Linked DNA regions of Variovorax paradoxus. The protein of the gene in region 1 binds, or shares a complex with, the protein of each later gene. Links are inferred from orthologs where the notes say so. Each region holds a gene or a part of one and is shown in the gene's direction. Other genes may lie near its edges.

Evidence for each region.
Region 2: the proteins of tsaB (region 1) and tsaD are in contact, whole or in part, in a solved structure (PDB 4WQ4), measured with the Escherichia coli proteins. The link is inferred for Variovorax paradoxus from one-to-one orthologs.

Annotation. Positions count from the first base shown.
Region 1 is NZ_LR743507.1:268,441-272,656, reverse strand. Bases 795-3,776 are described here. They hold tsaB (tRNA (adenosine(37)-N6)-threonylcarbamoyltransferase complex dimerization subunit type 1 TsaB), read left to right. Parts: upstream 795-1,925; coding sequence 1,926-2,627; downstream 2,628-3,776. Other genes in these bases: AACL56_RS01315 (uracil-DNA glycosylase), read left to right, coding at 3,183-3,776; rimI (ribosomal protein S18-alanine N-acetyltransferase), read left to right, coding at 2,644-3,186; AACL56_RS01330 (DMT family transporter), read left to right, coding at 872-1,933; AACL56_RS01335 (DeoR/GlpR family DNA-binding transcription regulator), read left to right, coding at 795-824. Outside these bases: more of AACL56_RS01335, read left to right, coding at 39-794; more of AACL56_RS01315, read left to right, coding at 3,777-3,998; pyrF (orotidine-5'-phosphate decarboxylase), read left to right, coding at 4,045-4,216. UniProt on the Escherichia coli protein: Required for the formation of a threonylcarbamoyl group on adenosine at position 37 (t(6)A37) in tRNAs that read codons beginning with adenine.
Region 2 is NZ_LR743507.1:4,297,175-4,301,255, reverse strand. Bases 651-3,497 are described here. They hold tsaD (tRNA (adenosine(37)-N6)-threonylcarbamoyltransferase complex transferase subunit TsaD), read left to right. Parts: upstream 651-1,472; coding sequence 1,473-2,522; downstream 2,523-3,497. Other genes in these bases: AACL56_RS19955 (Hsp20/alpha crystallin family protein), read right to left, coding at 3,403-3,497; AACL56_RS19960 (alpha/beta hydrolase-fold protein), read right to left, coding at 2,470-3,213; AACL56_RS19970 (nitrate regulatory protein), read right to left, coding at 651-1,379. Also shown: more of AACL56_RS19970, read right to left, coding at 117-650; more of AACL56_RS19955, read right to left, coding at 3,498-3,774; AACL56_RS19950 (branched-chain amino acid ABC transporter substrate-binding protein), read left to right, coding at 3,899-4,081.

The DNA of each region.
Region 1 (4,216 bases):
TTCGTGCAACTGCGCGTCGTCACCGATACCATTGCCCGATGCTCACCCGCCAGCGCAAGCAGCACATCCTGTCGGTCCTCCAGCGCGACGGCCATGTCGTGGCGAAAGCGCTCAGCGACGAACTCGGCCTCTCGGAAGACACCATCCGCCGCGACCTGCGCGAACTGGCGGCCGAGGGCCTGCTTCAGCGCGTGCACGGCGGCGCACTGCCGGTCGCGGCGGCCGAAGCCGACCTGGCGGGCCGCCAGCAGCTCGTGCCCGACGAGAAGGTGGCCATCGGCCGCGCCGCCGCCCGCCTGGTGAGGCCGGGCCAGGTGGTGTTCATCGACGGCGGCACCACCGCCGTGCAGCTCGCGCGCCACCTGCCCAAGAACCTGCGGGCCACGGTGGTCACGCACAGCCCGCCGGTCGCGGCCGAGCTGGTATCGCACGCGGCCGTCGAGGTCGTGCTGATCGGCGGGCGTCTCTTCAAGCATTCGATGGTGGCGGTCGGCGCGGCGGCCATGGCGGCCATCGCGCGCATCCATGCCGACACTTACTTCATGGGCGTCACCGGCGTCCATGCCGAAGCCGGGCTCACCACCGGCGACATGGAAGAGGCCGAGATCAAGCGTGCGCTGATGGCCGCGGCGGCCGAGACGGTGGTGCTGGCGTCGTCCGAGAAGCTGGGCGCGGCCTCGGCCTGGATGGTCAACCCGGTGGGCGCGGCGGCGAGCCTGCTGGTGTCGCCCGACGCGCCGGCCCAGGCGCTGGCGCCGCTGCGCAAGGCCGGACCGGCGATCCTGCGGGCAGGACCGGACGGCGCGGACAAGGCCGGCGGCTGATTCGCCCACCGCCGGCGCGGCCGGTGCCGGCCCTCGATAATGCCCGGATGCCCGCCGCGCCCCCGACGCCCTTCCTGTCCCCCCGCATGCTCGGCATCGGCGCGGCCGTGGTCACGGTGCTGGTGTGGACCGCCTTCATCGTCATCGCGCGCGCATCGGCCGGCCGCTCGCTCACCCCGTTCGACCTCGCCTGTGCGCGCATCTGCGGCGCCAGCCTGGTGCTGGTGCCGTGGGGCGCGTGGCTGGTCATGAAGGACCGCCGCGCGGCGGCGCAAGGCCGGGCCGGCGCGGCGGTGTCCTCGGTGTCCTCCTTCTTCGGCCTCTCGCCGCTGTCGCTGCGCGTCACCGCGGCCGCAGGCATCTTCGGCGGCGTGGCCTACGCCATGGCCGCCTACAGCGGCTTCTTCTTCGCGCCGGCCGGCCATGCCTCCGTGCTGATGCCCGGCAGCCTGCCGCTGTGGACCACGCTGCTGGCCGCACTGGTGCTGCGCGACCGCATCACGCCGATGCGTGCGCTCGGCCTGGCGATGATCGTCGCGGGCGATCTCGTGGTCGGCGGGCGCAGCCTGCTGCACGCCTTCGAGGGTGGCGAGGTATGGAAGGGCGACCTGCTCTTCATGACGGCCGCCTTCTGCTGGGCCTGCTACAGCGTGGTGGCGCGCCGCCACGGCCTCGACGCGGTGCGCGCGACCATCGCCATCACCGTGTTCGCGCTGATGACCTACGTGCCGGTGTACGCCCTGCTCGTGGCCGGCGGCCAGGTGGCGAGCCACCTGGGCACCGCGCCGTGGCGCGAGGTGGCGTTCCAGATGGCCTTCCAGGGTGGCGGCTCGGTCGTGATCTCGGGCATCACCTTCACCCGGATGGTCCAGCACTTCGGCCCGGTGCGCACCACCATGATCACGGCGCTGGTGCCCGGCCTGTCGGCCTTCGGCGCAGTGATCTGGCTGGGCGAGCCTCTTTACTGGAACCTCGTCGCCGGGCTGCTGCTGGTCACGGCCGGCATCCTGTTCGGCGTGCAGAAGACCGCCGCGCGCACGGCGCCCGCACCTTCTGCGTCCCCTGCCTCTTCTTCCGCGCCCGTCATGGGGCGCCCCAACAATGTCTAAGCTGCTGGCCTTCGATACGAGCACCGAGCACCTGTCGGTGGCGGTGCGCCACGGCGAGCAGCTGCTCGCCCACCACGGCGAGGGCGGCGCCCAGGCCTCGTCCACGCTGCTGCCGCTCATTCAGCAACTGCTGCGCGATGCGGGGCTCGCGCTGGCCGACCTCGACGCCATCGTCTTCGGCCGCGGGCCGGGCTCGTTCACCGGCCTGCGCACGGCCTGCTCGGTGGCGCAGGGACTGGCCTTCGGCGCCGACGTGCCGCTGCTGCCGGTCGACACCCTGCTGGCTGTGGCCGAGGAGGCACGCCACGTGGCCGGTGCGCAACAGGTGGTGGCCGTGCTCGACGCGCGCATGGACCAGATCTACGCCGCGCGCTACGACTTCGCCGCCCACGGCCCGCTCGGTGGCGACGACGAGCCCCTGCTGCTGGCGCCCGAGGCCCTCGAGGTGCCCGCCGGCTGGGCACTCGCGGGCAATGCCTTCGCCGCCTACGGCCCGCGCCTGGCCGCGGCCGGCGCGCGCCACGAGGTGCTGCCGACCGCCGCCGCGATGCTGCGGCTGGCCCCGGCGCTGCTCGCCGCCGGCCGGACCGTGCCCGCGGCGCAGGCCTGGCCGCTCTACGTTCGCGATAAAGTGGCGCAAACCACGGAAGAGCGCGCCGCCATCAAGGCAGCCGCCGCGGCTTCCGCCACCTGAATCGTCCCGCTGCCGCATGAGCGCCGTCCTCCAGCCCATCGAAGCCCGCCTCGAGCCGCTCACCGTCGAGCGGATCGACGCGGTCTGCGCGGTCGAGCAGACGGCCTACAGCCACCCCTGGACGCGCGCCAACTTCACCGATTCCATGGCCGTGGGCTACCACTGCCAGTGCCTGCTGGCGCCGGGCCCCGCGCCGGGCGTGGTGTCGCCGGTCACCGAGCTGGGCGAAACGCTGATCGGCTACTTCGTCGCCATGAAGGGCGTCGACGAGGTCCATCTGCTGAACATCACCGTCGCGCCGGCTTTCCAGCGCCAGGGCTGGGCGCCGCTCATGCTCGAGGCGCTGGGCGGCTGGTCGCGCGCCGAGGGCGCGCAATGGCTGTGGCTCGAGGTGCGCCAGAGCAACCAGCGTGCGCTGGACATCTACCTGCGCCAGGGTTTCCGCAGCGTCGGCGTGCGCAAGGGTTACTACCCGGCGCACGACAACAAGCGCGAGGACGCCGTGGTCATGAGCCTGAGATTGAACGAAACAGGCACCGCCTGGGGAGCCTTGCGATGAGCGCGGTGCAGACTTTGAAACTCGACGCCCGCCAGCGCGCGATGCTCGACGAAATGGGCGTGAAGGTCTGGTGGCCGGTGCCCGAGGCGGCGCAGGCCGCGCAGGCCGAGGCTGCGGCCGAAGCGCCGCCCGCTGCAGAAAAGACAGCGCCGCGCGAAGACACGGAGCGAGTGAACGACCGGATCGAGGCCGAGATGCCGGCCGCCGTGCCTGCGCCTGCTCCCGCGGCCCCCCCGCGCGTGGCGGCGCCCGCGCCCCGCAGCGCGGCTTCGCCGCTGTCGCACGGCGCAGCGGTGCTGGTCGACGATCCCGTTCGTCTTTACGCCGATGCGGCCACCGACACGAACCTGCAGGGCGGCTGGCTCGTCGTCGCCGACATGCCGCCCGAGGCCGACGGCCGCCACGGCGAGCCTTTCTCCGGCGACGCCGGCCGGCTGCTCGACAACATGCTGCGCGCCCTCAAGCTGCACGACGGCAGGACGCCCGTGCACCTGCTGCGGACCCACCGCGGCGTGGCAGCCGGCCAGCCCGGCAGCCCGCGTCCGATGCCCGACGCCTTCGGCGAACACGCCGCGGCGCTCGCCCCGCGCGTGGTGCTGGCCATGGGCCCGCTGGCCGCGCAAAGCCTGATGCAGAGCGGCGACCCGCTGGGCAAGCTGCGTGGCCGCGCCGTGCCGCTGGCCGAGGCCGGCGGCGTGCCGGCGGTGGCCACGTACCACCCGGCCTACCTGCTGCGCAATCCGGCCGACAAGGCGCGCGCCTGGGCCGATCTCTGCCTGGCCGCCGAGCAGCACACGCCCACGCCGGGCTGACCGCCTGAAACAGGGGGGCGGGGCGGCCCGCCTAAAATCCCGCCCCATGACTTTCCTCGACAAGCTGGCTGCCGCACAGCAAAAAAACGGTTCGTTGCTCTGCGTGGGGCTCGATCCCGAACCAGCCAAATTCCCGGGGCAATTCAAGGGCGACGCCAGCCGCATCTTCGATTTCTGCGCCCGCATCGTCGACGCGACCGCCGACCTCGTCATCGCCT
Region 2 (4,081 bases), 4.0 Mb from region 1 along the record:
CTGATCGAGGGGCTCGATGCCGGAATGTCGGTGTGCGCGGAAGGCCGGGAGGCCACACCGCACCGCTTGCAGGCACGCTTGTTGTGCGCTGCACCAAGTTGAGCGGGTCGCCAGGCTCAGCGCGGCGGTGCGCGGTCGAGCATCGGGAGGTAGTCCGCCATGGCGAGCATCGACTCGGCCACGTCCACCAGCCGACGGTTCTGGTTCATCGCGGTCTGCCGCAGCATCTTGTGCGCCTCGTCCTCGCTCAGGCGGCGGTGCGCCATCAGCAGGCCCTTGGCGCGCTCGACGACCTTGCGCTCGTTGAGCGAGGCGCGCACGGTCTCGAGTTCGTCGCTCATGGCCTGCAGGCGGCGCGACTGCTCCTGGACCATGTCGAGCACCGAGCGTTCAAGATGCCGGCCGAAATGGGCCGGCGCCGTGGCCTGGGCGTCGGCGTCGTCGAAGAACAGCGCGCCGGCCTGCGGCGCCAGCACGTCGAGCAGCTGGCGGTATTCCTGCAGCTCGCTGCGGGCCTGCGCGGTCTTGCGGTCGCACAGCGCGCGCAGGTCGGCTGCCAGGCGGTCCTCGACGGTCTTCATGGCGTCGATGCGGCGGGTGCAGCAGTCGAACCAGGCGTGGCTGAGGGCCGGGTCCGCCGGTGCGGACGTGGTGCCGCGGCGGCGCATGCGTTCGAGCTCGGCCAGCGTGGCGTCGGGCTGGCTGTCGCGCCACAGCGCGAGCACGGCGTCGCCCGAGAAGTCGGTGAATACCTGGAAGCAGCGTTCCTGCGACTCGATGAGATGCAGCCACTGCAGGCGCTGCGCCTCGTCGCTTCGGCCCAGCGCAAGTGCCGCGGCACCGAAGGCCCGCTCCTGGCCGGCGAATTCCTTGCCCTGCATGAAATTGAACATGGCCACCAGCAGCCGCGAGATCTCGGGGTCGGAGGCGCCGTCGGCCGCCTCGAACACCACGGACAGCAGGCCGGCCACCAGCTTGGCGAAGGCGGCCACGGCCTGTGCCGGCTTCAGCTCGAGCGCGTCGATGCGGCTGCGCAGCGCGGGCAGGGCGTCCAGCCCCGGCAACACCCAGGCGATGCGGCTGAACAGGCGTGCGCCGTTGCCCGTGCCGGCGCCGCGGTGGGTGTCGGCCTGGAGCTGGTCGAAGCCGGCGCGCACCTCCTGCTCGAGCGCCAGGCATTCGGCGATCTGAGGGGCACGCTGTTCGGCGAAACGGCTGCCGCGCGTGGCCAGGAAGATGTTCGACATGCCGCGCTCGCGCTGCAGCGCATGCACCAGCCGGCCGATGAGGCCCACCAGCTCGCTGGTGCGCGCGAGCTGGTCCAGCTCGTCGATTTCGCAGCGGCGGGCGGCGATGAGGAAGTTCAGTCCGGATTTCATTCGTGGAGGCAGGAAGCCAGCGTGGTGCTGCAACATTCGTGCCGCTTGTCCCTTCGCGGGCATCCGGCGCAGGTGCCACCTACACTCGGCGGCATGCTCTTGTTGGGAATCGAATCATCCTGCGATGAAACCGGCGTGGCGCTGGTCGAGTCGCACGGCGACGCGCTGCCGCTGCTGCGTTCGCATGCGCTGCACAGCCAGATCGCCATGCACCAGGCCTACGGGGGCGTGGTGCCCGAGCTGGCCAGCCGCGATCACATCCGCCGTGTGCTGCCGCTCACCGAAGCCGTCATGGCAGAAGCCGGCCGCTCGCTGGGCGAGATCGACGTGGTGGCCTACACGCGCGGCCCCGGCCTTGCCGGCGCGCTGCTGGTGGGCGCGGGTGTGGCCTGCGCGCTGGGCGTGGCGCTGGGCAAGCCGGTGCTCGGGGTGCATCACCTCGAGGGGCACCTGCTGTCGCCGTTCCTGAGCGCCGATCCGCCGGAGTTCCCGTTCGTCGCACTGCTGGTGTCGGGCGGCCACACGCAGCTGATGCGGGTGGACGGCGTGGGCCGCTACGAACTGCTGGGCGAGACCATCGACGATGCGGCCGGCGAGGCCTTCGACAAGAGCGCCAAGCTGATGGGCCTGCCGTACCCCGGCGGTCCGTGGCTCGCCAAGCTGGCCGAGGGCGGCGACGCCGCGGCCTTCAAGCTGCCGCGTCCGCTGCTGCACAGCGGCGACCTCGATTTCTCGTTTGCCGGCCTGAAGACCGCCGTGCTCACGCAGGCCAGGAAGCTCGGGGACCAGCTCGAAGCGCGCAAGGCCGACCTGGCCGCATCCACGCAGGCGGCGATCGTCGAGGTGCTGCTGAAGAAATCGCTCTCGGCGCTCGACCAGACCGGGCTCAAGCGCCTGGTGGTGGCCGGCGGGGTGGGGGCCAACAAGAATTTGCGCGAGCAACTGAATGCCGCATGCGCGAAGCGCAATGTGCGCGTGCACTACCCCGAACTGCACCTGTGCACCGACAACGGCGCGATGATCGCCATGGCCGCAGCCATGCGGCTGCAATCGGGTCTATCGCAGGCGAGCGAGCGCTACGCCTTCGACGTCAAGCCGCGATGGCCCATGGGGATGCTGTCGGCTGCTGCTGGGGCTGCCTAGCGGCCTGGCGTGCGCGGCCGAGCGAAGGCAGCGGCAGCACGTCGAGCACATTTCGCCAGAGCTGGCGCCATTGCGGCCAGTCGTGGCCGCCTTCGGTGGTGAACACCTGGCCCGGTGGCAGCGCGTCGGCCAGCAGCTTGTGGTTGCTGACGAAACGGTCCTCGAGGCCGAAACCGAGGTACAGCGGCGGCAGGTTCTTCGAGGTCTGGTCCTTCAGGTATTGCTGGAAGAAGGGCCAGAGCTTGCGGTCGGGTTCCTCGTCGGGCTGCGGGCCCGTGGGGGCCTGCCACATGCGCAGGCCGCCGGCCTTCTTGATCTCCGCGCCAAGCACGCGCCGGCCAAGGTAGGGCGCGAGCGCCACGATGCCGTCGACCGAGCCCGGCCGTGCCAGTTCGTGGATCAGCGCACCGAAGCCGCCGATGGAGATACCCACCAGCCAGATCGACTTGTAGCCCTTGGCGCGCTGCGGCTCGATGACATCGGTGTGCAGCCGCTCGCTGAGCGTCTGCTCGTAGTAGTAGGACACGTCCGCGTCCACCAGCAGCGCATCGGCTGCCAGGTGGCGCTCCCGCACCGCGCTGATGAAACCCTCTCGCTCGAACTCGTCGGGCTTGAGGTAGGCACCCGGCAGGAAGACCAGCAGGGCGTCGGATTGCTCGTTGGGATTGGCGGGCTGAAGGTGTGTTTGCATGGTGCCGTGAGAGGGCACCCGACCCGCACCGTCATGGAACTCGATGCGTTTACGAGACGCCCACGAAGAAGAAAGTTCTAAGAAAACGTCACATCATGTGACGTTATGCGGCCCTATTGTGAATAGGGAGCACGATCAAAGTCAAAAAGAACCTTTGCTGACACTTTCTTCTTGTGGGCTTAAGCAGAACTAGTTGATTTGCAACGTCGCTGCCTGGCTCACGGGTACTACTTTTCCGAGCTTCAGCGTGAGCACGCCGTTCTCGAGCTTGGCCTCGCTGGCGGCCACGTCGATGTCCTGCGGCAGCTCGTAGGCGGCCTTGAACTGGCGCTTGGCGTCGGCCTTGCTGTCAATGCGCACCACGGCGCCTTCGATGCCGATGACGAGCTCTTCACGCGCGAAGCCCGGCACGTCGAGCGAGAGCGTCCAGCTCTTGTCGTCCTGCTCCACGAGCGGGGAGCGGCGGGCACCGGCGAAGGCCTCGCTGGCGAAGCGTTCGAATGCGCGGTCATAGGCGCGGGGAGCGAAGCGGGCGGTGCGGACGTTGGGGGCGAAAAACATGATGAGGAACTCCTGAATCAACACAATGGGGACAAGAAATGTGTGTCCCTTACACTGCGCGGCCGTTCAATCGTGAGTGCCGCTTGAGACCTCATCTAGGCGCGTCGGCACGCGTTTCAAGACAATGAATCCCCGCTTTATTTGGCGCCGCGAGGCCTTGAAATTCGCGGCGCTGACGCTATGCGCGAGGCCGTTCGCCGCGCTGGCGCAGGCCGTTCCTGCGGCTCCTGCAGCCCCTCCGGCACCGATTCGCCTGGCGCTGATCGAGAGCATGAGCGGCCCGTTCGCCAACACCGGCGAGGCCGTA